Regions from separate parts of the Arthrobacter sp. SAFR-044 genome, predicted to be linked through region 2. Evidence: riboswitches for the same ligand, from Rfam matches in the RefSeq annotation. Region 2 holds a riboswitch; each other region holds the start of a gene.

Region 1 (7,939 bases), on a different contig from region 2:
GATTCTTGACCTGCTGGCCAGGACCGGCCAGGTGGAGGTCGACGAGATCGTCAGCACCCTCAACGTTTCCCCCGCCACCGCCCGGCGCGACCTGGACAGCCTTGCCAAGCGCCGCCTGCTGACGCGGACCCGTGGGGGCGCCACCACCGGTGCCCTGGCGTACGACCTGCCGGGGCGTTACAACCGCGACGACCATGCCGAAGCCAAGGAACAAATCGCGCAGTGCGCCTCTGCCTTGATTCGGCCGGGTGCGGTCATCGGTCTCTGCGGGGGCACCACCAGCACCGCGCTTGCGCAGATCCTGGCCACCCGTGAGGACCTGAACGCACCCTCCAACCAGCCGACGCTCACCGTGGTGACGAATGCCATTAACATCGCCGGCCAGTTGGCGGTGCGGCCGAACATCAAGGTGATGGTTACCGGCGGCATCCTCAACCCGCGCTCGTATGAACTCGTGGGACCCTACACGGACATCATCATGCAGAAAGTGGTGCTGGATATCGCCTTCATCGGCGTCAACGGCATCGATCCTGAGGTGGGGCCCACCAACACGGGGGAGGGGGAGGCCTCCGTCAATGCCTTGCTCGCCTCCCGCGCCAGGGTCTCCTACGTCCTGGCTGATTCCTCCAAAGTCGGCGTGCGGGCTTTTGCCACCATGGACGGCTACAACTTCACCCGGCTGATCACCGACTCCGGTATCTCTGCCCGCGACAAGGCAGCCTTTGAAGCCAATGGCACGGAAGTGATTGTGGCGCCGGCCTAAATCCGAGCCGCTGCGCGGGGCCCTGGCCTATCGGGCTGCTGGACACCTGCCGCTCCATCAGGCCGGATCCAGAATCTGAAGGCAAGATGGAAACATGCTGGTTCCCTCCCGCCGTCGACTGCGGCTCGAAGTCTGGATCGTCCTGGGCCTTTCCCTGGGCCAGTCGGCTGTGTACTCCGTGGTGCAGCTGCTCGACAAGGTGACCCGCGCCCCGCTGGCCGAGGGCACGTCCACCCTGAACCGGTCGCAGAGCACCCGCGAGTACTTCGATCTGACATACCAGCTGCTCGACATTATCTTTGCGCTGGTTCCGGTGCTGCTGGTTCTCTACTTCCTCACTGACCAGCGCCAGGCTTCCCCCGGCGACGCGCGCAACTCCGGTTCAGCCTTCCGGAAGCTTGGGTTCAACTTCGCCCGGCCCGGAAAGGACCTGCTGCAGGGCCTGGGGCTGGCCGCGCTGATCGGGATACCGTCCTTGGGGCTCTATGCGGCCGGCCGGGCGCTCGGCATCACCACTGCCATCATCCCCAGTGCCCTGGACGCATACTGGTGGACAGTTCCTGTCCTGATCCTCTCGGCGATGCGCCACGCGGTGCTCGAGGAAGTCATCGTGGTGGGGTACCTTTTGGACCGCTTCGGCAAGTTTGGCTGGAGCACGCCACTGGCCATCGCCGTAAGCTCGCTGCTGCGGGGCAGCTACCACCTGTACCAGGGCTTCGGCCCTTTCATTGGCAACGCCGTGATGGGGGTCGTCTTCGCTTGGCTCTACACCCGCACCAAGCGCGTCATGCCGCTCGTTATTGCCCACGCCCTGCTGGACATTGTGGCTTTCGTGGGCTTCAGCCTTTTCGGTAAGGCGGTCGGGCTGGGATAGCAACGCCCGCAGGCCACGGGCCCGGTCATAATCCCTGCGCGGAATAAGCGGTGGAGTCCTGAACATCACCCCCATCACATTTGCGACAGCAGCAACTGCCAGTCCGCTTGCGGGTCGGGTGGCAGTACGTAGGGCTTTGCATAGAACTCATCCCACAGAGGATCGGCAGGGCACAGCTGGTCTGAATCCAGCACGTTGTCGCCCGGTGGTTCTTCGACAGGCGGATCTGGCCACACCGGCATCTCTGCGAGGAATTCTTGCCACTGCGGATCTTCCGACAGGTGCGGCCCGATCCATGGTGGCGCTAGGTCCAGCGGAGAAGTGGCTTCTTGTGGTGCTGCCACCTCGATGGCGCGCGCAGGAGCATCCGTCGGCAGGAATCCTGGTGGCAAGTGTGTTGGTTCGGGGTGGGGGTGTTCAGGTTTGTAGTGGCGGCCGGTGGGTGAGGTCCAGCCGGGTGGTTCATTGTTGGTTGCCGGGTTTGGTGTCCACTGGCTGTGGTGTTTGAGCCGGTGGTGTTTGGGACAGAGTTGTCCCAGGTTGCTGGTGCCGGTGGTGCCGCCGTGTTCCCAGGCTTTGAGGTGGTCGGTGTCGTTGTCGGGGGTGTGGTTGGTGCAGCCGGGGAAGGTGCACTTTCCGTCGCGCATCCTGATCCAGCGTTTGATGGTCTCGGGAAGCCGGTAGTTCTTCCGGCCGATCTCCAAGGGCGCGCCGTCCCTGGGGTCGACGAGGACCCGGTAGAAGGACTCCGCACCGTCGGCGACGAGTTTGCGGGCCATGGATGCCGGGATGGGTCCGAGTCCGTCCAGCACCGCCGGCTCCTCGGTCGCCCCGAGCAGCGAGAGCACCGGCACCATGACGAGTACATCGGCCCGCGGGGTGGGGACTTCGCCGATTTTTGTGACGGCCGTTGAAGTGGCGGCACTCCCGGAAGCGTTGTCGCTGCCCTGCCCCGTTGCATCATGGGGAGCAGAAAGGACCATCGCACCCCGAAGCGCGTCACCGCTGGCCGCGCCCTGTGTCGGGTCAGCGGGCCCGCCCCCATCGGTGGTGGTGTTGCCGGTGCCGGTCAGGGTGTTGCCGGTGCTGAGGAGTCGTGCTGCTGCGATGTCGGGGCGGAGTTGGGTGAGGGTGCGTGGTTCGTTGGGGCCTTGGAGGCCGCGGGCGATCGCGGTGGTGCGGTTCCAGATGGCGCACGCGGCGTCGCCGGGCAGGTAGAGCGTGACCCGGGCCATGCCGTCGCGGTCCGGGGTGTACTCCATCCTTCGGTCGGCGCAGCCTTTGGCGTGGCGTTTTTCGATGGAGTCGGGGTGGTGGCGTTCGCGCCAGGCACGGACCTTGGCCCGGAACCGGAAGGGGATGAGTTCGCCTGGAGCGGCGCCGCGGGCGGGGTGGGGTACGTTGGGGTCGAAGAAGTGCGCCACGAGTGACGCCGCACCCTCAGGGGTGAGGCCTTCGGTTTCGTCTGCGATGATCTTCGCGTGCTGCCACGACATCACGCCCGCGGCCAGTGCCTCAAACACGTGTGGCAGGGAGCAGATCCGGCGGGACTGGTCCACCAACGCGCCTGCTGCGGCGGAACTGATGGTCAGGACCCCGGCGATCTCCTCCACAACGGACATTTCGGCGTAAGTGCGGTCCTGAACGGAGGCGTCCGGCGGAGTCATCGCCTCCTGGAACCCCGCGGCGTCGGCGGCGTCCTGTGCCTGTCCGGCCGCGAGTTGCGCCGTGAGCCGGGACCGAAGTTCCAGACGCTCCAGCCGGATCTCATACCGCCGCTGCAGAACATCTACATCGGAACCAGCACCCACTCCGGCAGCTATAAATGCGTCTTCACGGTGCAGCGCATCAAGGGCAGCAATGCAGGCGTGAACACCTTCCGGTGCCCTTGCCGCCTCAACTCCTATACCCATAGAAGAATCATCCAACAGGGGTCTGACATTATGAGCTGCGCCTGTGCCGCTGACCGCCCGGGCGGGCCGAGCACCGAAGCCGCCTGCCGTCGTCGTACGTTTTCCATGCGGAGGTTCCTTTTCGCGGCCCAAGTTTCCGGCACGAAAGGAGCACGTGTGGCGCAGAAGAATATGCGGCACCGCACTTTGCAACAGCAGATAGCACTTAAATGAATTCCGCCGCCATTGGGTGGTGACGCCGTTGTCACCACCTAATGGCGGCCGAAGCTTGCCCGGGAGCAACCCGGGATCCTCCCGGAAAAGCCGGAAGGGAAGGGGCTGGAGGGTCAGATAGTGACGGCTCCGTTGGCGGTTTCAAAGGTGACCGAGAGGATGCCCGGTGTTCCGTGCGGGGCCACCCACTCGACCGCAACGTCCTCAAGCGGTTTCTCCACCGGCTCGCCCAGCCACTCGGTTACGCGGGAGGCGGAACCGGCGATGGTCAGGCAGCTCATCTTGAGGTTGCTCTCGTACGCGTTGGACGGGTGGAGTGAGGGATCGCCCTCCCACTTGAGCATGTACGGCACCTGGGGATCGGCGATGAGGCCCAGGATGCCAATCTGCTTCCAGACCAGCTCGCGGCCGTCCGGGAACTTGCGGTTGCCGTTCACGGCGGCGCGGCCAAGGCGTTCCTCGAAGGGGGCGAGGTCGTCCACTTCGACGCACCAGCCCATCCAGCCGCCACCAGCAGCGGAGCGGGCCCGCACGGCCTGGCCGAACGGTGCCTTGTCCGACGCCGGGTGGTCCAGGACCTCGACGACTTCCAGGTACTTGTGGCCGGCGAGCGGGATGATCATATTTCGGGTTCCGAACCGGGGGTGTACGCCACCCTTCACTGCCTCAACGCCGAGGGCAGTTGCAATACGTTCGGTAGTGGCCGCGAGGCCATCGTGTTCACAGGCGTAAGAGACGTGATCCATGCGCATGCGATCATCTTGGCACTTTGTGATCCGGCTCTCAGCTAAGGGTACCCTTACTAGCATTTGACGGGCGGGGCGCCCCCGTCCCGAGGCAGAAGGACCGGCATGAAGACCATGTTCGTCACAATGCTGTCCAGGGCAACCATCCGGTTCCTAGACTGGGCCCAGGTCATGAGTGCCAGCGCCAAGCCCCGGCCCGCTGGCCGGCAACCCTCCATCCGCGGTGGGGTGCCCCGGGTGAAGACCTGGCTCTCCGGCAACAGCCGGGAGCAAGCGCGGCCCGTACTGCCGGTGAGCATGCCGGGCCCATGTCAAAGGAGATTTGGATGTCCAACGGATGGTCCTTCGAAACCCGCCAGATCCACGCAGGGCAGGAGGTGGACAGCGCCACGGGTGCCCGGGCCCTGCCCATCTACCAGACCACGTCATTCGTGTTCCCCAGCGCCGAAAGCGCCGCCAACCGCTTTGCCCTGGCCGAACTTGCACCCATCTACACCCGCATCGGCAACCCTACCCAGGACGCCGTCGAGCAGCGGATTGCCAGCCTCGAAGGAGGCCTGGCAGCGCTGCTGCTGAGCTCGGGGCAGGCCGCCGAAACCTTCGCCGTCCTGAACATTGCCGAGGCAGGGGACCACATCGTGGCCAGCCCCAGCCTCTACGGCGGAACCTACAACCTGTTCGCCCACACCCTGAAGAAGTTCGGCATTTCGGTCACCTTCGTGGACGACCCTGACAACCTGGACCAGTGGCGCGATGCCGTGCAGCCCAACACCAAGCTCTTCTTCGGTGAAGTGGTGTCCAACCCGCGCCAGGATGTCCTGGACATCGAAGGCATCTCGCAGGTGGCCCACCAGGCCGGGGTTCCCCTGATCGTGGACAACACCTTGTCAACCCCCTACCTGATCCGCCCGCTGGAGTGGGGCGCGGACATCGTGATCCACTCGGCCACCAAGTACCTGGGCGGCCACGGTTCAGCCATTGCCGGCGTCATCGTCGATTCCGGCAAGTTCGATTTCGGCAAGGACCCGGAACGGTTCCCGGGCTTCAACACCCCGGATCCCACCTACAACGGCCTTGTCTACGCACGCGACCTGGGTGAAGGCGGCGCACTCGGGGCCAACCTGTCATACATCCTCAAGGCCCGTGTGCAGTTGCTGCGCGACCTGGGCTCGGCGGTGTCGCCCTTCAACGCCTTCCTGATTTCCCAGGGCCTGGAGACGTTGAGCCTGCGGGTGGAGCGCCACGTTGCGAATGCCACGGATGTGGCGCGCTGGCTGGAAGCAAGGGACGACGTCGAATCCGTCGCCTACGCGGGGCTGCCGTCCAGCCCTTGGTACGAGCGTGGCCGCAAGTACGGGCCCAAGGGAACGGGCGCCGTCGTGGCCTTCAACCTGGCCGGCGGCGCGGAAGCCGGCAAGCGCTTCGTTGATGCACTGGAGCTGCACTCCCACGTGGCCAACATCGGTGACGTCCGCTCCCTGGTCATCCACCCGGCGTCGACCACGCACAGCCAGCTCTCGCCGGAGCAGCAGGTGGTGGCCGGGGTTCATCCGGGGCTGGTCCGGCTTTCCGTGGGCCTGGAGCACATCGACGACATCCTGGCCGACCTGGAAGCAGGATTCCGGGCAGCCAAGAGCGCTGACTCCTAGCCCCACACGCCAGGGGCACCGCCGGTGCCGCCGGCAAGCCGGGAAGTCACAACCAGTCATACTCTTGGCCTGGAGCGGGGGGTGTTTCGTACACTCGAACCAGGTCATGAGTGCCAGTGACAGCCCCGGCTTGCTGGCCGGCAACCCTCCATCCGCGGTGGGGTGCCCCGGGTGAGGACCTGGCCTGCCGGTCAGACGACGGCAGGCAAGCGCGTAGAAGAGGTCTTGCCATGACGGTTACCGTCGCCCGAACCACCATCCCCGAACACGGAATCGTCCGTTACGCCTCCATCGGGGGACTGGAACTCGAAGCCGGGGGATACCTCCCGGACGTCACCCTGGCCTACGAAACCTGGGGGACGCTCAACGCGGACGCCAGCAACGCCATCCTGATCGAGCACGCCCTGACCGGCAGCACCCACGTAACCCGCGGCGACACCGACGAAGAAGGCTGGTGGGAGCAGCTGGCCGGTCCCGGCGCTCCCGTGGATACGGACCGCTTCTTCGTGGTGTCCATCAACATTGTCGGCGGCTGCTACGGATCCACCGGCCCGTCGTCGCCGGCCCCGGACGGCCGCCCCTGGGGCTCCAGGTTCCCCCTCGTCACACTGCGCGACAGCACTGTCGCCGAAGCAAGGCTGGCGGACCAGTTGGGCATCAAGAGCTGGTTCGCCGTCCTAGGCGGGTCGATGGGCGGCGCCCGCGCACTGGAATGGGCAGTGACCTATCCCGGGCGTGTGCAGCGCTGCGCCGTGATTTCCGTCGGGGCCGCCAGCACAGCCGAACAGATCGCCTTCGCACAGGCCCAGACGCTGGCCATCCGCCAGGACCCCAACTTCAACGGCGGGGACTACTACGGCGGTCCATGTCCGGAAGACGGGCTGGCGCTCGCCCGCCGGATCGCCCACATCACCTATCGGTCGGCTGCGGAACTGGAAGGCCGCTTTGGCCGGGAACCCCAGGCGCCCGAGTCCCCCCTGCAGGGGGAAGTCCTGGCCTCCCGCGGCCGTTACCAGGTGGAAAGCTACCTGGACCACCAGGGCAACAAGCTGGTGAAGCGGTTCGACGCCAACAGCTATATCGCCCTGACTGAAGCGCTGATGAGCCACGATGTCAGCCGGGGACGGGGAACCCTGGCCGAAACCCTGGCCACCTCCACGGCGCGGTTCTTCGTGGCCGCAGTGGACTCCGACAGGCTCTATTTCCCGTCCCAGTCCCACGAGTTGGCCCAGGCCCTGCCTGGCGACGTGGATGTCCATGTCATCCAGGCGCCGATCGGGCACGACGGGTTCCTGACCGAGATTGGGCAGCTGGGCGGCCAGCTGCGGAGCAGCTTCCTGGCCTAGGCAGCGCCCCGGGAACACCCGGCAGTGTGCATTCCTGCAGATGCCTTCTGCACTATTCGGCGTTGAGGTTGCGCCGCAGGCAGACCATACTCATCGAATCCGGCTTTCGTGGTGTGCATCACATCCGTTTGCCATTGACTGGTCCCCGTGGTGTCGACGACGACGCCGAAGGAGTTCACATGAGTACGGAAAGCTCCGCCGCAAGGCGCACAGAGGAAACCGACGTCAAGGCTTCAGGCCTGAAGAAAGTGGTAACGGCGTCCATGGCCGGCACCGTCGTGGAGTGGTACGAGTTCTTCCTCTACGCATCGGCCGCCACCTTGGTGTTCGGGAAGGCCTTCTTCCCCAACGCCGGCACGGAACTGGACGGTATCATCGCTGCCTTCCTCACCTATGCCGTCGGTTTCGTTGCACGCCCCATCGGCGGCATCGTCT
Region 2 (7,939 bases):
ACGATGACCGAGGCGCGGGGCACCAGTGCCAGGAACTTCAGCAGCGGCTTCAGGCCCGCCTGGATCTGGTCAGGAGTGAACTTGCCGTTGGCTTCGCCGGGGACGTGCCAGGGGTGGACGTTCCACGGCATCACGAACTCGGGGCGCAGGCCCAGCTTCCACTGAAGGCCAAGCATGCGGGTGGCGGCATCCTGGTCCCCGGCAGTGATGAACCCCGACGGGTCCACCTCAGCGATATTGGAGAACAGGCTGATGATGCGGCATTCCTCGACGTCATGCATGGGGTCCACGTAGGGGACCACGGTGCCGGGCTTGGCCTCCTGCAGGGAATCACACAGCTCGTTAACGGCGGCAACGCTGGGTTCGTAGCGGCGGCTCATGAGCTGTTCGTGGAATGTTTCGGGTGCCAGGGCTGTCATGAAGTGCTGGTTCTCCTGCGGGGATTGGCGTTGCTGCCGCCACAGAAATGGGCACGCGGGGGCGCGACCATCAGCGGCGGTTGATTGGGGTGGACCGATTCCTGGTCGGCCTTACCCAGTTTAGCAAGCCCCGGGAAACGAAACGCCGGTCCCGTGCACCTGATTCAGTCAGCGCACGGAACCGGCGGTTTCCCGGTCCGCCTCCCGCAGCTACCAGAGGCGGCTGGTGGCCCGGCGCGCACCCTCGCCGAGGGCCTCCAGCTTGGCGAAGGCGATCTGCGGGTGGACCCGGCCGCCCAGGCCGCAGTCGGTGGAGGCAATGACGTTCCCGCGGCCCACGACATCGGCAAAGCGGACAATGCGGTCTGCCACCAGGTCGGGGTGTTCCACCACGTTGGTGGCGTGCGACACGACGCCCGGGATGATCACCTTGCCCTCGGGGAGCTTGGTGTCCTCCCATACCCGCCATTCGTGTTCGTGGCGGACGTTGGCCGCTTCGAAGGAGTACGCGCCGGCGTTAACCTGCAGCACCGATCCGATGATGTCTGCGAAGGGGATGTCCGTGGTGTGCGGGCCGTGCCAGGAACCCCAGCAGACGTGCAGCCGGATCTGTTCCTGCGGGAGGTCCCGCAGGGCCCAGTTGGTGGCCTCGACGCGCAGCTGGATGAACTTCACGTAGTCCTCCAGGGATGGTTCGGGGTTGATCTGGTCCCAGCTTTCGGCCAGGGAAGGATCGTCGAGCTGCACGGTGAGGCCGGCATCGATGATGGCCTTGTATTCCTCCCGCATGGCGTCGGCGCAGGCGTAGACGAGTTCCTCATCCGACGTGTAGTACTCGTTGGCCACGCGGGCGCATGAGCCGGGGGAGAGGGATGCGACGAAGCCGTCCGAGAGGCCTGCGGCGGCGAGGCCCTTCTTCAGGTTCCTGATGTCCGAGGCCACCAGGTCCTGGCCCGTGTAGGTCAGGGGGCCGGTGATCTTGGGCTGGGTGACGCTCTTGCGGTGCGACAGGATTCCCGAAGAGGGATCGTTGTAGGCCTCGTTGAAGGCCTGCCTGTCCCGCCGGTCCGGGAAGGAGGTCAGGACGATGTTGCCGGGGGACGAACGGTGCACCTGCGCATCGGCCCAGCGGTCCACGTTGGTCGGTTCCAGGCCGCCGAGCCGTGCGAAGGAGTAGTTCCACCAGGCGCCGTAGTCCACCGAGCTGGACATCGTGTGCCCGTATTCGCCGTCGTTGGGAATGTCGATGCCGAGGTCCTTCTGGCGCTGGACCACGTCCACCACGGAGGACTCCAGGAGTTCCAGGAACTCGGGGGTGACGCCGTCGGTTTCCTTGGCGGCGTTGGCCGCGATCAGTTCCGGGGTGCGGGGCAAGGATCCCGCGTGGGTGACGCGGATGTGGTCGGTGTTCAGGGACATGCTGGAATCTTCCTTTCCATCGGTCCTGGCAGTAGCACCTTCGGCCGGCAGGAATGCTGCTGGACCGTGGTTGCTGCGGCGTCATCGAGCCAGGTCTCTCGGCCGCTCCGGATGGTTCACTCTCACATAAATCCAGATGCCTCCCTTTGGGCAAGTCGGCTCCGCTTTATGTCGCGGCGGCCTGTCGTGGCCACGCTTGCTCCCGGGAATCGAAAGCTGTCAGCATGCCGCTGCATGGGACACGCTCGCCGAACTGACGTCCCGGGCTGCCGGGGAGGCTGAGGACCATAGCACCAGGGTGCACGCCACGGTCCTTGCACAGAAAGGGCCGCGGCGGGCAAAAACAATGGACAAAGTGCCCTATCGGCTAAACTTGGGTGGTAAGAGCCCCGGAACTCTTGCTTCGTTGCGCCGTGCTGCGGCTGTGCGAAGGCCGGTATGTTCGGGGCATTCTCATGAACGGCGCTGCATAGGCCTGCCACCTGGTGGCCGGAACCGGGCGGCCCCGAACGAATGGGGGAGGATCCCATGCCAGCAATTGTGATCGTAGGAGCCCAGTGGGGCGACGAAGGAAAAGGCAAGGCCACCGACCTGCTGGGCGGCCGTGTTGACTACGTCGTCAAGCCCAACGGCGGCAACAACGCCGGGCACACCGTCGTCGTAGGCGGTGAAAAGTACGAACTCAAGCTGCTGCCGGCAGGCATTCTCAGCCCCAACGCCGTTCCCATTATCGGCAACGGCTGCGTGGTGAACCTTGAGGCCCTCTTCCAGGAAATCGACGGGCTGCAGGCGCGCGGCGCCGACACCTCGAAACTCCGGGTCTCCGCCAATGCCCACCTGGTGGCCCCGTACCACCAGGTACTGGACAAGGTCACCGAACGCTTCCTGGGCAGCCGGGCCATTGGCACCACCGGCCGCGGCATCGGCCCCGCCTACATGGACAAGGTGGCCCGGCTGGGCATCCGCGTGCAGGATGTCTTCGACGAGTCCATCCTTCGCCAGAAGGTGGAAGGCTCGCTCCGCCAGAAGAACGAACTCCTGGTCAAGGTCTACAACCGCCGCAGCGTCGTGGTGGACGAGATCGTGGAGTACTTCCTGTCCTTCGCCGAGCGGCTCCGCCCGCTGGTCATCGACAGCACACTGGTCCTGAACTCCGCCCTGGACGAGGGCAAGGTAGTGCTGATGGAGGGCGGCCAGGCAACGTTCCTGGACGTGGACCACGGCACCTACCCGTTCGTGACCTCCTCCAACCCCACCGCCGGCGGCGCGTCGGTTGGTTCCGGCATCGGCCCCACCCGGATCTCGCGCTCCATCGGCATCATCAAGGCCTACACCACCCGCGTTGGTGCCGGCCCGTTCCCCACGGAACTGTTCGACGAGATGGGCATGTACCTGCAGAAGACCGGCGGCGAGTTTGGCGTCAACACCGGCCGGCCGCGCCGCTGCGGCTGGTACGACGCCGTCCTGGCCCGCCACGCTTCCCGCGTCAACGGCTTCACTGACTACTTCGTCACCAAGCTGGACGTCCTCACCGGCATCGAGCAGATCCCGGTATGTGTGGCCTACGACGTGGACGGTGTCCGGCATGACGAGATGCCCATGACGCAGACCGAGTTCCACCACGCCAAACCGATCTTCGAGTACTTCGACGGCTGGACCGAGGACATCACGGGCGCCCGCACGCTGGCGGACCTTCCCGAGAACGCCCGCAACTACGTGCTGGCGCTGGAGAAGCTCTCCGGAACCCGCTTCTCCGCCATCGGCGTTGGCCCGGACCGGGACCAGACCATCGTGGTGAACGACCTCATCAACGACTGATGTGTGGGCCCCGCCGGCTAGGGAGCGGGCGGGGATTACGACGGCGGCAGGCCACCTTTGCGGGTGGCCTGCCGCTTTTCTTTGGGCGCGGCAGCGCAAATTTACACAGGCTTAACGCGACCGGCCTTGTGAGGCTTCCGGTGCCGCGGCCAGACTCGTCTGTACCACCTGGTGCCCAAGGAAGGATCGTCATGGCCGGAAAATTTGAAGCATTCGTTGACGCTGAGTCGTTTTTCCGGTTCCGCCTCCTGGCGCCGGATGGGGCCGTGATCGCCGTCTCCGGCCCTTTTGAGGACAAGGCCGCTGTGGCGGCAGGGATCGCTGCCGTGCGTGAATGTGCCGGGACGGGCTTGGTCACCGACCTGTGTCCCGCCGGAGCCGTTGCCCGTCCCGCGGCTGTACCCGTTTCGGTTGCTGCCGCTGCTCCGGTGGAGCAGCCCGCCGCCGTCGTACCTGTGTGCGGCGAGGAACGCACGCCCTCCAGCCCGCACGCCTTTGCACTGGCAGATGCGCTGCGCCGGCATGCAACGGCACCGCGGTGGAGCAGGGCAGCAGTCCGCTGAAAGACTTTCAAAAGTTTTCTCGAAAACGCGTAACCCTCCGGAGGCCTGGAGCGATTACCCCTATGTAGCGCCGGCCTGGAACCTGTCCCCCATCACGTTCCAGGCCGGCTCTTTCATCTTTCCGCAAGGGTGGCTGCCCATGCTGCGCCCGTCACTGGCCCGGGTCCGTGGCGCTTCGGGCTGCGCGGTTACTGGAGGGTAAAGTAAGGGCAGCGTTCAGGATGTACTGGGCGCTCGCCTTGCCACCACCCTTCTTGACGGAAAGCACCACGTCAGTGACCGATGCACAGACAGACGAGGCTCCGGACCAGCCATTGTCCGGGACTGCTGCCTTCAGCCTCGTCTACAAGACATACGCATCACAGGTACTGGGCTATCTCACGGCCCGGGGAGTCGAGGATCCGGAGGCCGCCATGCAGGAAGTGTTCGTTTCCGTGTTGCCCCGGCTCGATACAGTGCGCGGAGGAGAATCCGGGCTAAGGACCTTTATCTTCTCCGTGGCCCACGCCCGCATGGTGGACGACCATCGCCGCCAAAGCCGGACTCCCGTCAAGCTGTCCTTCGAACCCGAGCTCGACCAGCGCCAGGACACTTCGGCGGAGAAGGAAGCCCTGCAGCGCATCTCGCCCCAAGAGGTCCTTGCGCTGCTGGACGGCTTGCCCCAGGACCAGCGCGACGTGCTGTCGCTGCGCCTGATAGGAGGCCTCACGGTGGAACAAACGGCGGAGGCCATGGAAAAGAGCGCCGGTTCGGTGAAGCAGCTTCAGCGCCGCGCATTGCTCAAACTCCGGGAACTTGCCGCAGTGAAGGAGTACCTCGCGCCATGACATCCGTCCCGGACAACCTCGCCACCATCATTGACGACATGCTGCTGGATGCCGGCTTTGAACAGGATGCGGACCTTCGCGGCGCCCTGCTCTCACTGGGCGCCCTGGCATCACTGCCCGCGCCTGCGCCCGCAGGGGAACTTGCCGCGCTGCTCGCAGCCGGGGGACCTTCACCGTTGGAATGCCCGGCTCCAGCCGGGGAGCCGGGCGAGGAAGCAGCTGAAGAGGCAGCCGAACAGCCCGGTGGAAAGCCCGATGCGCAGCCTGAGGACGAGCTGGCGCGCCGCCGCCGGCGGCACCGCCCCACCGCGCTGGGCCTGGTGCTGGTGGCCGGGATGGGGCTGGGGGTGGGCGGCGTAGCCGCCAGCTCCACACCTGCCGGAAGCAGCGCCGTGGAGTACCTGCTGGAGGATTGGGCGCCTTGGAGCAGTACGGCCGGCGGGGCACCGACGGCAGGCTCTGGTTACCGTGCGCCGCAGGTGGCAGCGGATGGGGAACTCGCCGCTGCTGGTTCGCCTGCTGCGCCCGCCGGGACCGTGGATGCCGCAAACCTTGCCTCCCGCCTCCTTCAGGATCCTGCCGGCTCGCGCCGCGGGGAGTATGCGCGTACCGGTACCCCGCCCTGCGCCGGTCCGGTCAAACCCGAGGCCGCCGCCGGCACGGGAACGTGCACGCCGGCGGCTCCCGGGGCTGTTGCGCAGGGCAACGGAGCGGGCAGCGGCAAGGAAGTCCCCGGGGCTGTGGCGGAAGGGACGCCGGCGCGGCCAGGGGCCGCAGGGTCGGCGAAGGATGGACTCCAAGCGGCAACCGCCGCGCCGGACGCCGCGGATGCAGCGGGCGAGGTGCAGAAGGCAGCCGGCTCCGCGGTCAATGCAACGCCCGCGCAGGCGCAATCCGGCTCCCAGGGGGCAGGACAGGGAGCAGGCCCAAAGCCCACGTCTCCGGCAAAATAACCGCCAGACAGCAACAGCGGGCCCGTTGGACGGACCCGCTGTTGTCTTATCCCGTTTCCCGTCAGGCCATGACCTGGCGCTTGGACGAAATCACGCCGGTGTCGAAGCCGGCCAGGTGGAGTCCGCCGTGGAAGCGCGCATGCTCGATCTTCACGCAGCGGTCCATAACCACGTTGAGCCCGGCCTCTTCCGCGCCTGCTGCGACGCCTTCGTGCCAGGACCCCAGCTGCAGCCAGAGCGTTTTGGCGCCGGCGGCCACTGCCTCGTCAAGGACGCCTGGAAGGTCGTCGTGCTTGCGGAACACGTCCACAATGTCCGGGCTTTCCGGCAGGTCCGCCAGGGAGGCATAGGTGGGCTGGCCCAGGATCTCCTTGACTACCGGGTTGACGAAGTACACCTTATAGCGGGTGGAGGACAGCAGATAGGTGGCCACAAAGTAGCTGGCCCGGGACGGCTTATCCGAGGCGCCAACAATGGCAATGGACTTCGCCTGGCGAAGCAGGGAGAGCCGTTCAGGCGCTGACGGGCCGGACCAGGTACGTTCGGCGGTGCTCATGCGTTTGCTCCGATCGTGCAGGCGTCTGCCGGTTCTTCAATGACGACGGCGTCCGGGGCCGCCACGCTGGACGCTTCGGTGAGCGCCTGGTCCAGGTCCCACAGAATGTCCTCAATATCCTCAAGGCCCACCGAGATGCGGACCAGGTCCTCCGGCACGCCCGCGGATTCCAGCTGCGCCGGGCTCAGCTGCTGATGCGTGGTGGAGCCCGGGTGGATCACCAGGGTCCGCGAGTCGCCCACGTTGGCAAGGTGTGAGGCGAGCTGCAGCGATTCGATGAATTTCTGCCCTGCAGCACGCCCGCCCTTGACCCCGAAGGAGAAGACCGATCCGGGGCCCAGCGGCAGGTACTTCCGGGCCCGCTCGAAGTGCGGGTGCGAGGGAAGGCCGGAGTAGTTGACGTAGGCCACCCGGTCATCGTTTTCCAGCCACTCGGCTACGGCCCGCGCGTTCTTCAGGTGCTCATCCAGCCGCTGCGGCAGGGTTTCGACGCCCTGGAGCAGCTGGAACGCCGACTGCGGCGACAGGGCCGGGCCAATGTCACGCAGCTGCTCGCTGCGCAGCTTGGTGAGGAACCCGTATTCGCCGAAGTTGCCCCACCAGGAGACGTTTCCGTAGGAAGCCACTGGCTCGGTCATGGTGGGGAAATTGCCGTTGCCCCAGTTGAAGCGGCCGCTTTCCACCACGACGCCGCCCAGGGTGGTGCCGTGGCCGCCCAGGAACTTGGTGGCGGAGTGGATCACGATGTCGGCGCCGTGTTCGATGGGCCGCACGAGGTACGGCGTGCTCAAGGTGGCATCGACTACCAAGGGGATCCCGGCGTCGTGCGCCACCTTCGCCAGCCCCGCAAGGTCCTGGACCTCCGACGACGGGTTCCCCACCACCTCCACGAAGATCGCCTTGGTGTTGTCCCGGACCGCCGCGGCATAGTCGGCGGGGTCGGTGCCGGGAACGAAGGTGGTGTCCACGCCGAAGCGGCGCAGGGTCACGTCCAGCTGGGTCACGGTGCCGCCGTACAGCTGCGAAGCGGCCACGATGTGGTCGCCCGCCTGGGTCAGCGCGGCGAAGGTGATGAACTCCGCGGCCATGCCCGACGACGTCGCAACCGCTCCGATGCCGCCTTCCAGGGACGCGATGCGCTCCTCGAAGGCCGCGACCGTGGGGTTGCCGATGCGGGAGTAGATGTTGCCGTACTTCTGCAGGGCGAACAGGTTGGCGGCGTCATTGGTGTCCTTGAAGACAAAAGACGTGGTCTGGTAAATCGGGACGGCGCGGGCCCCGTGCTCGGCGTCGGGGGTGCCGCCGGCGTGCAGGGCGCGGGTGCGGAAACCGAAGGTGCGTTCAGCCATCAGACGGCCACCGCCTGGGCGGCTACGGGAGTGGT
Region 3 (7,939 bases), on a different contig from region 2:
CCTGAACACCATCGGCGCCAAGGTGGAGTACTTCCAGGACTGATCATTCATGCTTCGTCATGAACGGCGGGCCACGGTTCCAATGCCTGCCCGCTGCCGCAGAATGTTCGTATGCGTACATTCGGCGTTGAGGAAGAACTCCTGATTGTTGATCCGGAGTCCGGAGAGCCGCTTGCCCTGGCAGACGCCCTCCTTGCCGGCCATCGCATTGCGGCGGATGATCTTCCCTTGGAGCCCGATGTCCACCATGCCGGAAAACAAGCGGATTACGACGACGAGATGGGCTTGAGTGCCGAGCTCAAGCTTGAGCAGATCGAGACGCAGACCAGGCCGTGGCTGGAACACGGGGGCCTGCTGGAACAGATCCGGGCAGGACGCGCCTTGGCGGACCAGGCTGCGAGGAAGCATGATGCCCGGGTGGCGGCGCTGGCCACCTCGCCATTGGCGTCCACCAGCCACACCACTCCGGACCCGCGCTACGCCAGGATGCTGGAACGCTTCGGGCTCACGGCCCAGGAGCAGCTGACCTGTGGCTTCCACGTCCACACGTTCATTGAATCGCCGGAAGAAGGCGTGGCCGTCCTGGACCGGATCCGGGACAAGCTGGCGGTTTTGACCGCGCTGAGCGCCAACTCGCCGTTCTGGAACGGTGTACCCACCGGGTTTGAGAGCTACCGCACCCAGGCGTGGAACCGCTGGCCCACCGCCGGCCCAACCGGCATCTATGGGACCTACCCTGCTTACCGGCGGGTGGTGGCGAGGCTGCTGGAAACCGGGGTCATGCTCGATGAAGGCATGCTGTACTTCGATGCCCGGCTTTCCCGCAACCACCCCACGGTGGAAGTGCGGGTGGCCGACGTATGCCTTCGGGCGGAGGACGCCGCCCTCATTGCCGTGCTGGTCCGCGCGCTGGTGGAATCAGCCAGCCGCGAGTGGCGCGCCGGTGTGGATCCTGCCCCCGTGCCGACGGTGCTTCTCCGGATGGCGTCCTGGCAGGCCAGCAGCGCGGGACTCAGCGGCGACCTCCTGGACTTTGGCAACTTCCGGCCTGCACCAGCTGCGGACGTGGTCCGTTCCCTGGTGGATTACTTGGCCCCTGTCCTGGCCGAACAAGGCGAGCTGGCGCTGGCCCGGCAGGGAGTGGAGGACATCATCGCCAGGGGAACAGGGGCCGCTGAACAGCGCCGTGCCCGCGACAAGGCATTGGCGGGACCACCACCTGAGGACATGGGGTTCGGTGCGGTGGTCCGCCAGGCCGTGTACGTGACGATGCGCGGCGGCCTGGACCTTTCGGACGTGGAGGCCACCCCGGAGCTGCTGCGGGTCCGCCAGTCCTGAGGGGCAGCAGCAGAAGCCGCAGGGAATTGGGCGTAGCTGATTCCTGCGTAGCCTGCTCCTGCGCAGCCAGTTTTTCCAGGATCGCTTCCTCCAGGAGACTTCGTTGCCCTGGCAGGATTCCCGGTGGCCAGTGGGTTGGTTGGGGGTCGGGGTGTTCGGGTTTGTAGTGGCGGCCTGTGGGTGAGGTCCAGCCGGGCGGTTCGTGTTCTGTTGCCTTATCGGGGATCCAGGGCCGTGCGTGTTTGAGTCGGTGGTGCTTGGGGCAGAGTTGTCCGAGGTTGCTGGTGCCGGTGGTTCCGCCGTGTTCCCAAGGCGTGAGGTGGTCGGTGTCGTTGTCCAGGGTGTGGTTGGTGCAGCCGGGGAAGGTGCATTTCCCGTCGCGCATCCGAATCCATTGTTTGATGGTCTCCGGTAACCGGTAATTCTTCCGGCCGATCTCCAGCGGTGCCCCGTCGCGGGGGTCGACCAGGACCCGGTAGAACGAGCCTGCCCCGTTCGCGACCAGCCGCCGTGCCATCGACGCCGGGATCGGGCCGAACCCGTCCAGCACCGCTGGCTCGTCCGTCAGGCCGAGGAGCGAGAATACCGGCACCGTGACCAGGACGTCGGCCCGCGGGGTGGGGACCTTCCCGATATCACCATCAGTCGGCGCACCTTCAGCCGTGGCGCTTCGGGCGCCGAGGAGCAGTGACGCTGCGATGTCGGGGCGTAGCTGGGTGATGGTGCGGGGCTCGTTGGGGCCCTGCAGGCCGCGGGCGGTGGCGGTGGTGCGGTTCCAGATGGCACACGCGGTGTCTCCGGGGAGGTAGAGCGAGATCCAGGCCATGCCGTCGCGGTCCGGGGTGTATTCCATCCGCCGGTCGGCGACGCCCTTGGCATGCCGCTTCTCCAAGGTCTCGGGGTGGTGGCGTTCCCGCCAGGCGCGGACTTTGGCGCGGAACCGTGACGGGACGAGCTCACCGGGGGCTGCGCCGCGGACCGGGTTGGGCGCGGCCGGGTCGAAGAAGTGCGCCACCAAAGCGGCGGCACCGTCCGGGGTGAGGCCTTCGGTTTCGTCGGCAATGACCTTGGCGTGCTGCCAGGACAGGTCCCCGGCGGCCAAAGCGTCCATCACCAGTGGCAGGGCGCATACCCGCCGGGACTGCTCCACGAACGCCCCGGCAGCGCCGGAACTGATGGTCAGAACACCCGCAATCTCCTCCACCACTGACATTTCCGCGTAGGTGCGCTCATGCACTGGCGCGTCCGGGGCAAGCATGGCCTGCTGGAATCCGATGCACTCCGCCGCATCGCGTGCCTTCACGGCGGCGAGCTGCGCCTTCAAACGGGACGAGACTTCCAGCCGTTCCAGTCGAAGCTCGTACCGCCGCTGCAACACATCAACATCAGCACCAACACCCACCCCGGCAGCCAGGAAAGAGTCCTCACGGTCCAGTGCATCAAGAGCAGCAACAGAGGCATGAACACCCTCCATAGCCACCTCACCACCTGCGCTGATTCCCATGGAAACATCATCCAACGAGGCACTGACATTCAAGCCTGCCATCTCAACCTTTCCGGTGGCGGCGCAACTGGCGCCCGGCGGCAGTTGGATCAGGAAACCATGGCGCCCGCCAGCCGGCCGTGGCATACTCTGGCGCGTGACGCCGTCGTACGCCTTTCAAGCTGAACTCTGGTTGTACCAGGGTGAGGCGGGATGGCATTTCCTCACCCTGCCCGCGGAGGTTGCTGACCAGATCGCGGAAATCAGCCCCGCAGCGCGCAAAGCGTTCGGCTCTGTAAAGGTCACGGCGGAAGTCAAGGGCCACGTATGGCAGACGTCGCTGTTCCCCGACAGTAAAAGCGCCTCGTACCTGCTGCCCGTCAAGAAAGCCGTCAGGGACAAGGCACACCTCAGCGCCGGTGACAGCGTACAAGTCCAACTGGACATCGAGCCGGACTCTTCCCCACCCAGCTAGATCTGCTTCAGTGCCTGTTCCAGGTCGCGGATGAGGTCGTCCGGGTCCTCGAGGCCCACCGAGAGCCGGACCACGCCGTCAGTCAGGCCGATGGCTGCGCGCCCCTCCGGACCCATCGCGCGGTGGGTAGTGGTGGCGGGGTGCGTGATCAGGGACTTGGCATCACCGAGGTTGTTGGAAATATCGATGATCCGCAGCCCGTCCAGCAGCGCGAAGGCCGCTTCCTTGCCTGAGCGTCCCCCGGATGAAGCAAGCTCGAAGGTAAGGACCGTGCCGCCGGCGCTCATCTGCTTTGCCGCGAGCTGGTACTGCGGGTGCGACTTCAGGAGCGGATACTTCACCCAGCCCACCGCCGGCTGTTCCTCCAGCCACTCGGCAAGCCGCAGCGCGGTGGCCGACGAGTGGCTGACCCGCAGGCCCATGGTCTCCAGACCCTTGGTCAGCACCCAGGCGTTGAAAGCCGAAAGCGCTGGGCCGGTGTGCCGCATCAACTGCTTCACTGGTCCCTCGATGAATTCCTTGGTGCCCAGGATGGCGCCGCCCATCACCCTGCCCTGCCCGTCAATGTGCTTGGTGCCGGAGTAGACGATGACGTCGGCGCCGAGGTCACCGCAGCGCTGCAGCAGGGGAGTGGCAAAGACGTTGTCCGCCACCACGGTGGCCCCGGCCGCATGCGCCAGTTCACTGACGGCAGCGATGTCCACGATCTCCTGCATGGGGTTTGACGGGGACTCGAAAAAGACGGCGGTGGTGGGCTTGGAGAGGGCTTCGCGCCACTGGTCCAGGTCCGGTCCGTCCACGAAGACCGTCTCCACACCCCAGCGGGGCAGGATCTCGTTCAGGATCACAAAGCACGAGCCGAACAGCGAGCGGGCCGCCACCACACGGTCGCCGGCAGCCAGCAGGGCGCCCAGCGCGGTGAATACCGCAGACATGCCCGACGCCGTCGCGAAGCATGCTTCGGTGCCTTCCAGCAGCCTGAGCCGCTCCTGGAAGGTGGCCACGGACGGGTTGCCGTAGCGGGAGTAGACAAAGCGCTCGTCCTCGCCGGTGAACGCGCGTTCGGCTGCCGCCGCGGATTCGTACACGAATCCGGAGTTCAGGAAGATGGCCTCGGACGTTTCCTGGAAGTTGCTGCGGTCCAGGCCTCCACGGACTGCCTGGGTATCGGGGCTCCAGCCGGCGGCGTCTGGGTTTAAGGTCACTTAGTTCTTTCCGAGGTTGGTGGGCAGGCCGCGGTTCTTCCAGCCATTGACGGTGCGTTCGCCGTAGCGGTCCGGTTCGCCTTCGAAGCCCTCCAGCACGCTGTAGGCGGTGAAGCCGGCCTGGGTGGCTGCAGCTGCCGCGGCAATGGACCGCTGGCCGGACCGGCACAGGAACAGCAGTTCCGCGCCCGGATCCTCCGGCGCCTGCTCCTTGAGGTCCTTGACGAAGTCGGGGTTGGGGATGCCACCAGGGAAGGTCCACTGGATGAAGAGGGGATCGTTGTCCGTGGCTTTGGTGTCCGGGATGCCGATGTGGGCCCATTCGCCCTCGGTGCGGACGTCCACCAGGACGGCACCCTGCTCCAGCTTGGCCCATGCTTCCTGGGGCGTCAGGTCTCCGGCGTAGCTCATGCGTGGCCCTCGCCGTCGAACTCGCCTTCAAATTCGGCATCCAGCTTGTCCACCGCGGTGGCCACGGCGGCATCGGCTGAGGCGATCGCGGCCGGAAGGACAATGGCCTGCGCCACGATCACGGTGGTGCCGTTGAAGGTTGCTGCCGGGCTGCCGTGCAGCACATAGCCGTCGGCGAGTGCAGCGGAGATCCGCTCACAGAATTCACGGTTGTCCGCGCCGGTAATCAGGCGGTAGGACAGTCTTTCGTCAGGGGCGGGTGCGTCGGACACGACGGATCTCCTTCTTTCACGTTTGCAGCTCGAATCGGTCGATATGCCGAGTATTCACCTGAGGCACCCCGCCGCGAAAGGGAGGGTTGCCGACCGGCAAGTCAGGGCTTGGCACCGGTACTCATTACTCCCCAAAAAAATAACACCTGCCGCGCCCGGCCGCATCGCCGCCGTCGTCATGTTCCGTAACTGAGCCCCAGTCGGACCGCCGGTGACACGGCACGAGCAGCGCCGCAGGTCAAAAAGTCCTTACCCGAGGCCGCCTCAGGGCATGAAAAATGCTGCGGCACAAAAGTGCCACAGCATGTAATCGTCTGCCGCCGGTTACCCGGGGCGCTGGAAGTCCGGAGCGCCTTAAACGAGGCGCGGGTAGCTGCTGAGGATGTAGTCCGCGGCGGCCGGTCCTTTCATGCGCAGTCCGTTATGCCGGACCGAAACCTTGTGCTTCATGGCAGCCCAGAAGCTGGACTCGTTGCCCGTGGGCTGTTCGTTGACGAAGCACCAGCTGGTGTACAGCCCGTAAAGGCGGTCGCGGTCGAGGCTGGATTCCGAGGCGTGGTCTGCGTAGGTGGCTTCGTGGAGGAAAAGATCAAACTGCGAATTGGCCATGATGGCGTCCCTTCGCTCGGTGCGTGGTGCCGCCGGTAGGCTGCAGCGGCGAACCTCGATGCCCTGCACAAAGTGGCAAAGGATTATGTAGGCGCATCCCTCAGATTTCGGGGGAAGCCCAAGCCCTCTCACCAACTTGTCTACGATGTAGACTTTACCCGGAGACAAGATATGAGGCAACCGTCCCACTTAAAGATGGAGCGGGCCAGGTGTTTGGGAAACGTGCTTGCCCGGGCGGCACTATTCGAAGGATGCCCGGCGCCGGTCCTGCAGGCGGGTGTTCCAGACGTCCGGCCGGTTCACCCGGAACCGTCGCCCCGTGAGGGCTTTGGCGTTGAGCCTGATGTAGTTGGCCTTTTCGCCTGGCTGCCACGGTTCCAGGCCAAGCCTGTCCACGGCATCCTTCACGCCCTGGTCCTCGAGGATCTCGGTTTCGCCCCGCACCACCACACTCCATGCCTGTTCCGAGGCGGGGTCATAGCCGTCGATCTCCAGTGCCGCCGGCCGTTCCATCCGTGCACCCCAAAGCTTTGATCCGGGCGCCGTGCGGAAGACGATGCTGCGCAGGTGGACAGCGTAGTTCACGGGGAAGATCTCAGGATGTTCATCCACCACGATGGCAAGCCTGCCCACGGTGTCGTTGTCGAGGAGTTCCCAGCAGTCGTCGAAGGACAGGTTTTCAATCGGCAGGTTTCGCGAGTCCATGGTCCACACCTTACGGGTGATGCCGGAGCGGGAAAAGGGATTGCGCCGCTTGACGCGGACTAGTGGATGCCGGCGAAAAGTTCACTCAACTCGGCGGTCAGTTCCTTCTGGATGGACGGGGTGCCGATTTCCTTGCCGTCGATCCGGTTCACGGGGGCCAGCAGGCGGACGCTGGAGATCAGCCAGACCGCGTCGGCGTCCGTGAGGTCCCGGGGCTCCAGCGGACCGTAGCCCAGTTCCCAGCCCGCCGCCTTGGCGGCGGCGAAGAGGGCGCCCTGCGATGTTCCGGCCAGAATGCCGCTGTCCAGCTGCGGGGTGATGAGACGCTTCACTGTTGTGCCGTCGTCGGACTTTTCCACATGCGCAAGCAGCACGGTGGAGGTGGGGCCCTCCAGCACGCGACCATCAGAGGACAGAAAGATGACGTCGTCGGCGCCCTGTTTGTGGGCATGGCGCAGCGCGGCCATGTTGACGGCGTAGGAGAGCGTCTTGGCGCCCAGGAGCAGCCACGGCGCCCGTTCGGCCACATCACTGTCGTAACCCCGGTCAAGGAGGATGACGTCGATGCCCGTTTCCCGCTGCCGGCGGCCGGCAGCCCCGGCCGGCGACGCCTGCACCCAGGCCGTGGGCGCTGCGCCTTCCACGCCGCGGGTCACCACCAGTTTGACCACCAGTTCATCGGCGGCGGCGTCTGCCGGCGGGTTCTCGGATCGGTGCCGTGCAACCGCAGCCGCAATAACGCGCCGCCACGCGTCCTGGTCCGGGATGACCAGGTCCAGCGCCGCGGCGGAGCCCCCAAGCCGGTCCAGGTGGGCCTGCATCTTCCGCACCGTTCCACCCACGGCCAGCATGGTTTCGAAGACGCCGTCGCCGCGGGTGACCCCGAGGTCGGTGACCAGCAGCTGGGGTTTGGTGGCATCGGCCACCCTGCCGTCGGGGAAAGCGGGATCGAGGAAGGCGAGAACCACGGGGGCTGGTGAGGTCATGGCACCAGCTTAGTGCTGTACCGCGGATAAGCTGGGCGGAGTGCACCGGCCGGAAGCCGTCCTCCGGAGCCCAATCTCCCCGGGGGTTTTAGACGTGTTGTGGCCTTTCTCGCTTGCCGGCACCGCGCCGACGTGGGTGGTGGTGCTCCTGGGCTTCGCCGACCTGGCCATCCGGATCCTGGCGCTGGGCATCATCCCCGGCAACCGGCGCCCCACCACCGCCATGGCCTGGCTGCTGGGCATCTTTTTCATTCCGTTCGTGGGCATTGTGCTGTTCCTGCTGTTCGGCAATTTCCGGTTGTCCAGCCGCCGGCGGGCACAGCAGCAGCTGGTCAATGAGCGCGTGCAGGCCGGCATCACCGCGCTTTCCGATGTTGAAAGTGACTACCCGGGTCCGGAATGGGTGAAGTCCGCTGCTGAACTGAACCGCACCCTGGGTTCCCTGCCCATGGTGG

What was found. Region 2 has a riboswitch for S-adenosylmethionine ahead of ACR65J_RS13750 (cobalamin-independent methionine synthase II family protein). Riboswitches for the same ligand answer to the same signal wherever they lie in the genome.
Region 1: it holds a riboswitch for S-adenosylmethionine, as region 2 does, so the genes downstream of both, metX (homoserine O-acetyltransferase MetX) here and ACR65J_RS13750 (cobalamin-independent methionine synthase II family protein) in region 2, are expected to answer to the same signal.
Region 3: it holds a riboswitch for S-adenosylmethionine, as region 2 does, so the genes downstream of both, ACR65J_RS05775 (DUF1737 domain-containing protein) here and ACR65J_RS13750 (cobalamin-independent methionine synthase II family protein) in region 2, are expected to answer to the same signal.

The regions. Positions count from the first base shown of each region.
Region 1 is NZ_JBPFDN010000001.1:441,695-449,633, forward strand. Features, by position in the region: gene ACR65J_RS01880 (DeoR/GlpR family DNA-binding transcription regulator) at 1-763, shown strand, start outside; gene ACR65J_RS01885 (CPBP family intramembrane glutamic endopeptidase) at 858-1,637, shown strand; gene ACR65J_RS01890 (HNH endonuclease signature motif containing protein) at 1,712-3,550, opposite strand; gene ACR65J_RS01895 (VOC family protein) at 3,877-4,515, opposite strand; SAM riboswitch class IV at 4,677-4,791, shown strand; gene ACR65J_RS01900 (bifunctional o-acetylhomoserine/o-acetylserine sulfhydrylase) at 4,836-6,158, shown strand; SAM riboswitch class IV at 6,261-6,376, shown strand; gene metX (homoserine O-acetyltransferase MetX) at 6,389-7,504, shown strand; gene ACR65J_RS01910 (MFS transporter) at 7,684-7,939, shown strand, end outside.
Region 2 is NZ_JBPFDN010000008.1:109,013-116,951, forward strand. Features, by position in the region: gene ACR65J_RS13745 (uracil-DNA glycosylase family protein) at 1-419, opposite strand, end outside; gene ACR65J_RS13750 (cobalamin-independent methionine synthase II family protein) at 630-1,838, opposite strand; SAM riboswitch class I at 1,852-1,956, opposite strand; gene ACR65J_RS13755 (adenylosuccinate synthase) at 2,367-3,656, shown strand; gene ACR65J_RS13760 (YegP family protein) at 3,848-4,219, shown strand; gene ACR65J_RS13765 (RNA polymerase sigma factor) at 4,495-5,046, shown strand; gene ACR65J_RS13770 (hypothetical protein) at 5,043-5,999, shown strand; gene ACR65J_RS13775 (CoA-binding protein) at 6,061-6,555, opposite strand; gene ACR65J_RS13780 (O-acetylhomoserine aminocarboxypropyltransferase/cysteine synthase family protein) at 6,552-7,904, opposite strand; gene sfnG (dimethylsulfone monooxygenase SfnG) at 7,904-7,939, opposite strand, start outside.
Region 3 is NZ_JBPFDN010000003.1:149,704-157,642, forward strand. Features, by position in the region: gene ACR65J_RS05745 (UDP-N-acetylglucosamine 1-carboxyvinyltransferase) at 1-43, shown strand, start outside; gene ACR65J_RS05750 (glutamate--cysteine ligase 2) at 112-1,338, shown strand; partial or broken gene ACR65J_RS05755 (HNH endonuclease signature motif containing protein) at 1,451-2,842, opposite strand; gene ACR65J_RS05760 (DUF1905 domain-containing protein) at 2,979-3,296, shown strand; gene ACR65J_RS05765 (O-succinylhomoserine sulfhydrylase) at 3,293-4,501, opposite strand; gene ACR65J_RS05770 (rhodanese-like domain-containing protein) at 4,502-4,912, opposite strand; gene ACR65J_RS05775 (DUF1737 domain-containing protein) at 4,909-5,184, opposite strand; SAM riboswitch class IV at 5,198-5,313, opposite strand; gene ACR65J_RS05780 (hypothetical protein) at 5,539-5,793, opposite strand; gene ACR65J_RS05785 (pyridoxamine 5'-phosphate oxidase family protein) at 6,034-6,498, opposite strand; gene ACR65J_RS05790 (aminodeoxychorismate lyase) at 6,558-7,484, opposite strand; gene cls (cardiolipin synthase) at 7,579-7,939, shown strand, end outside.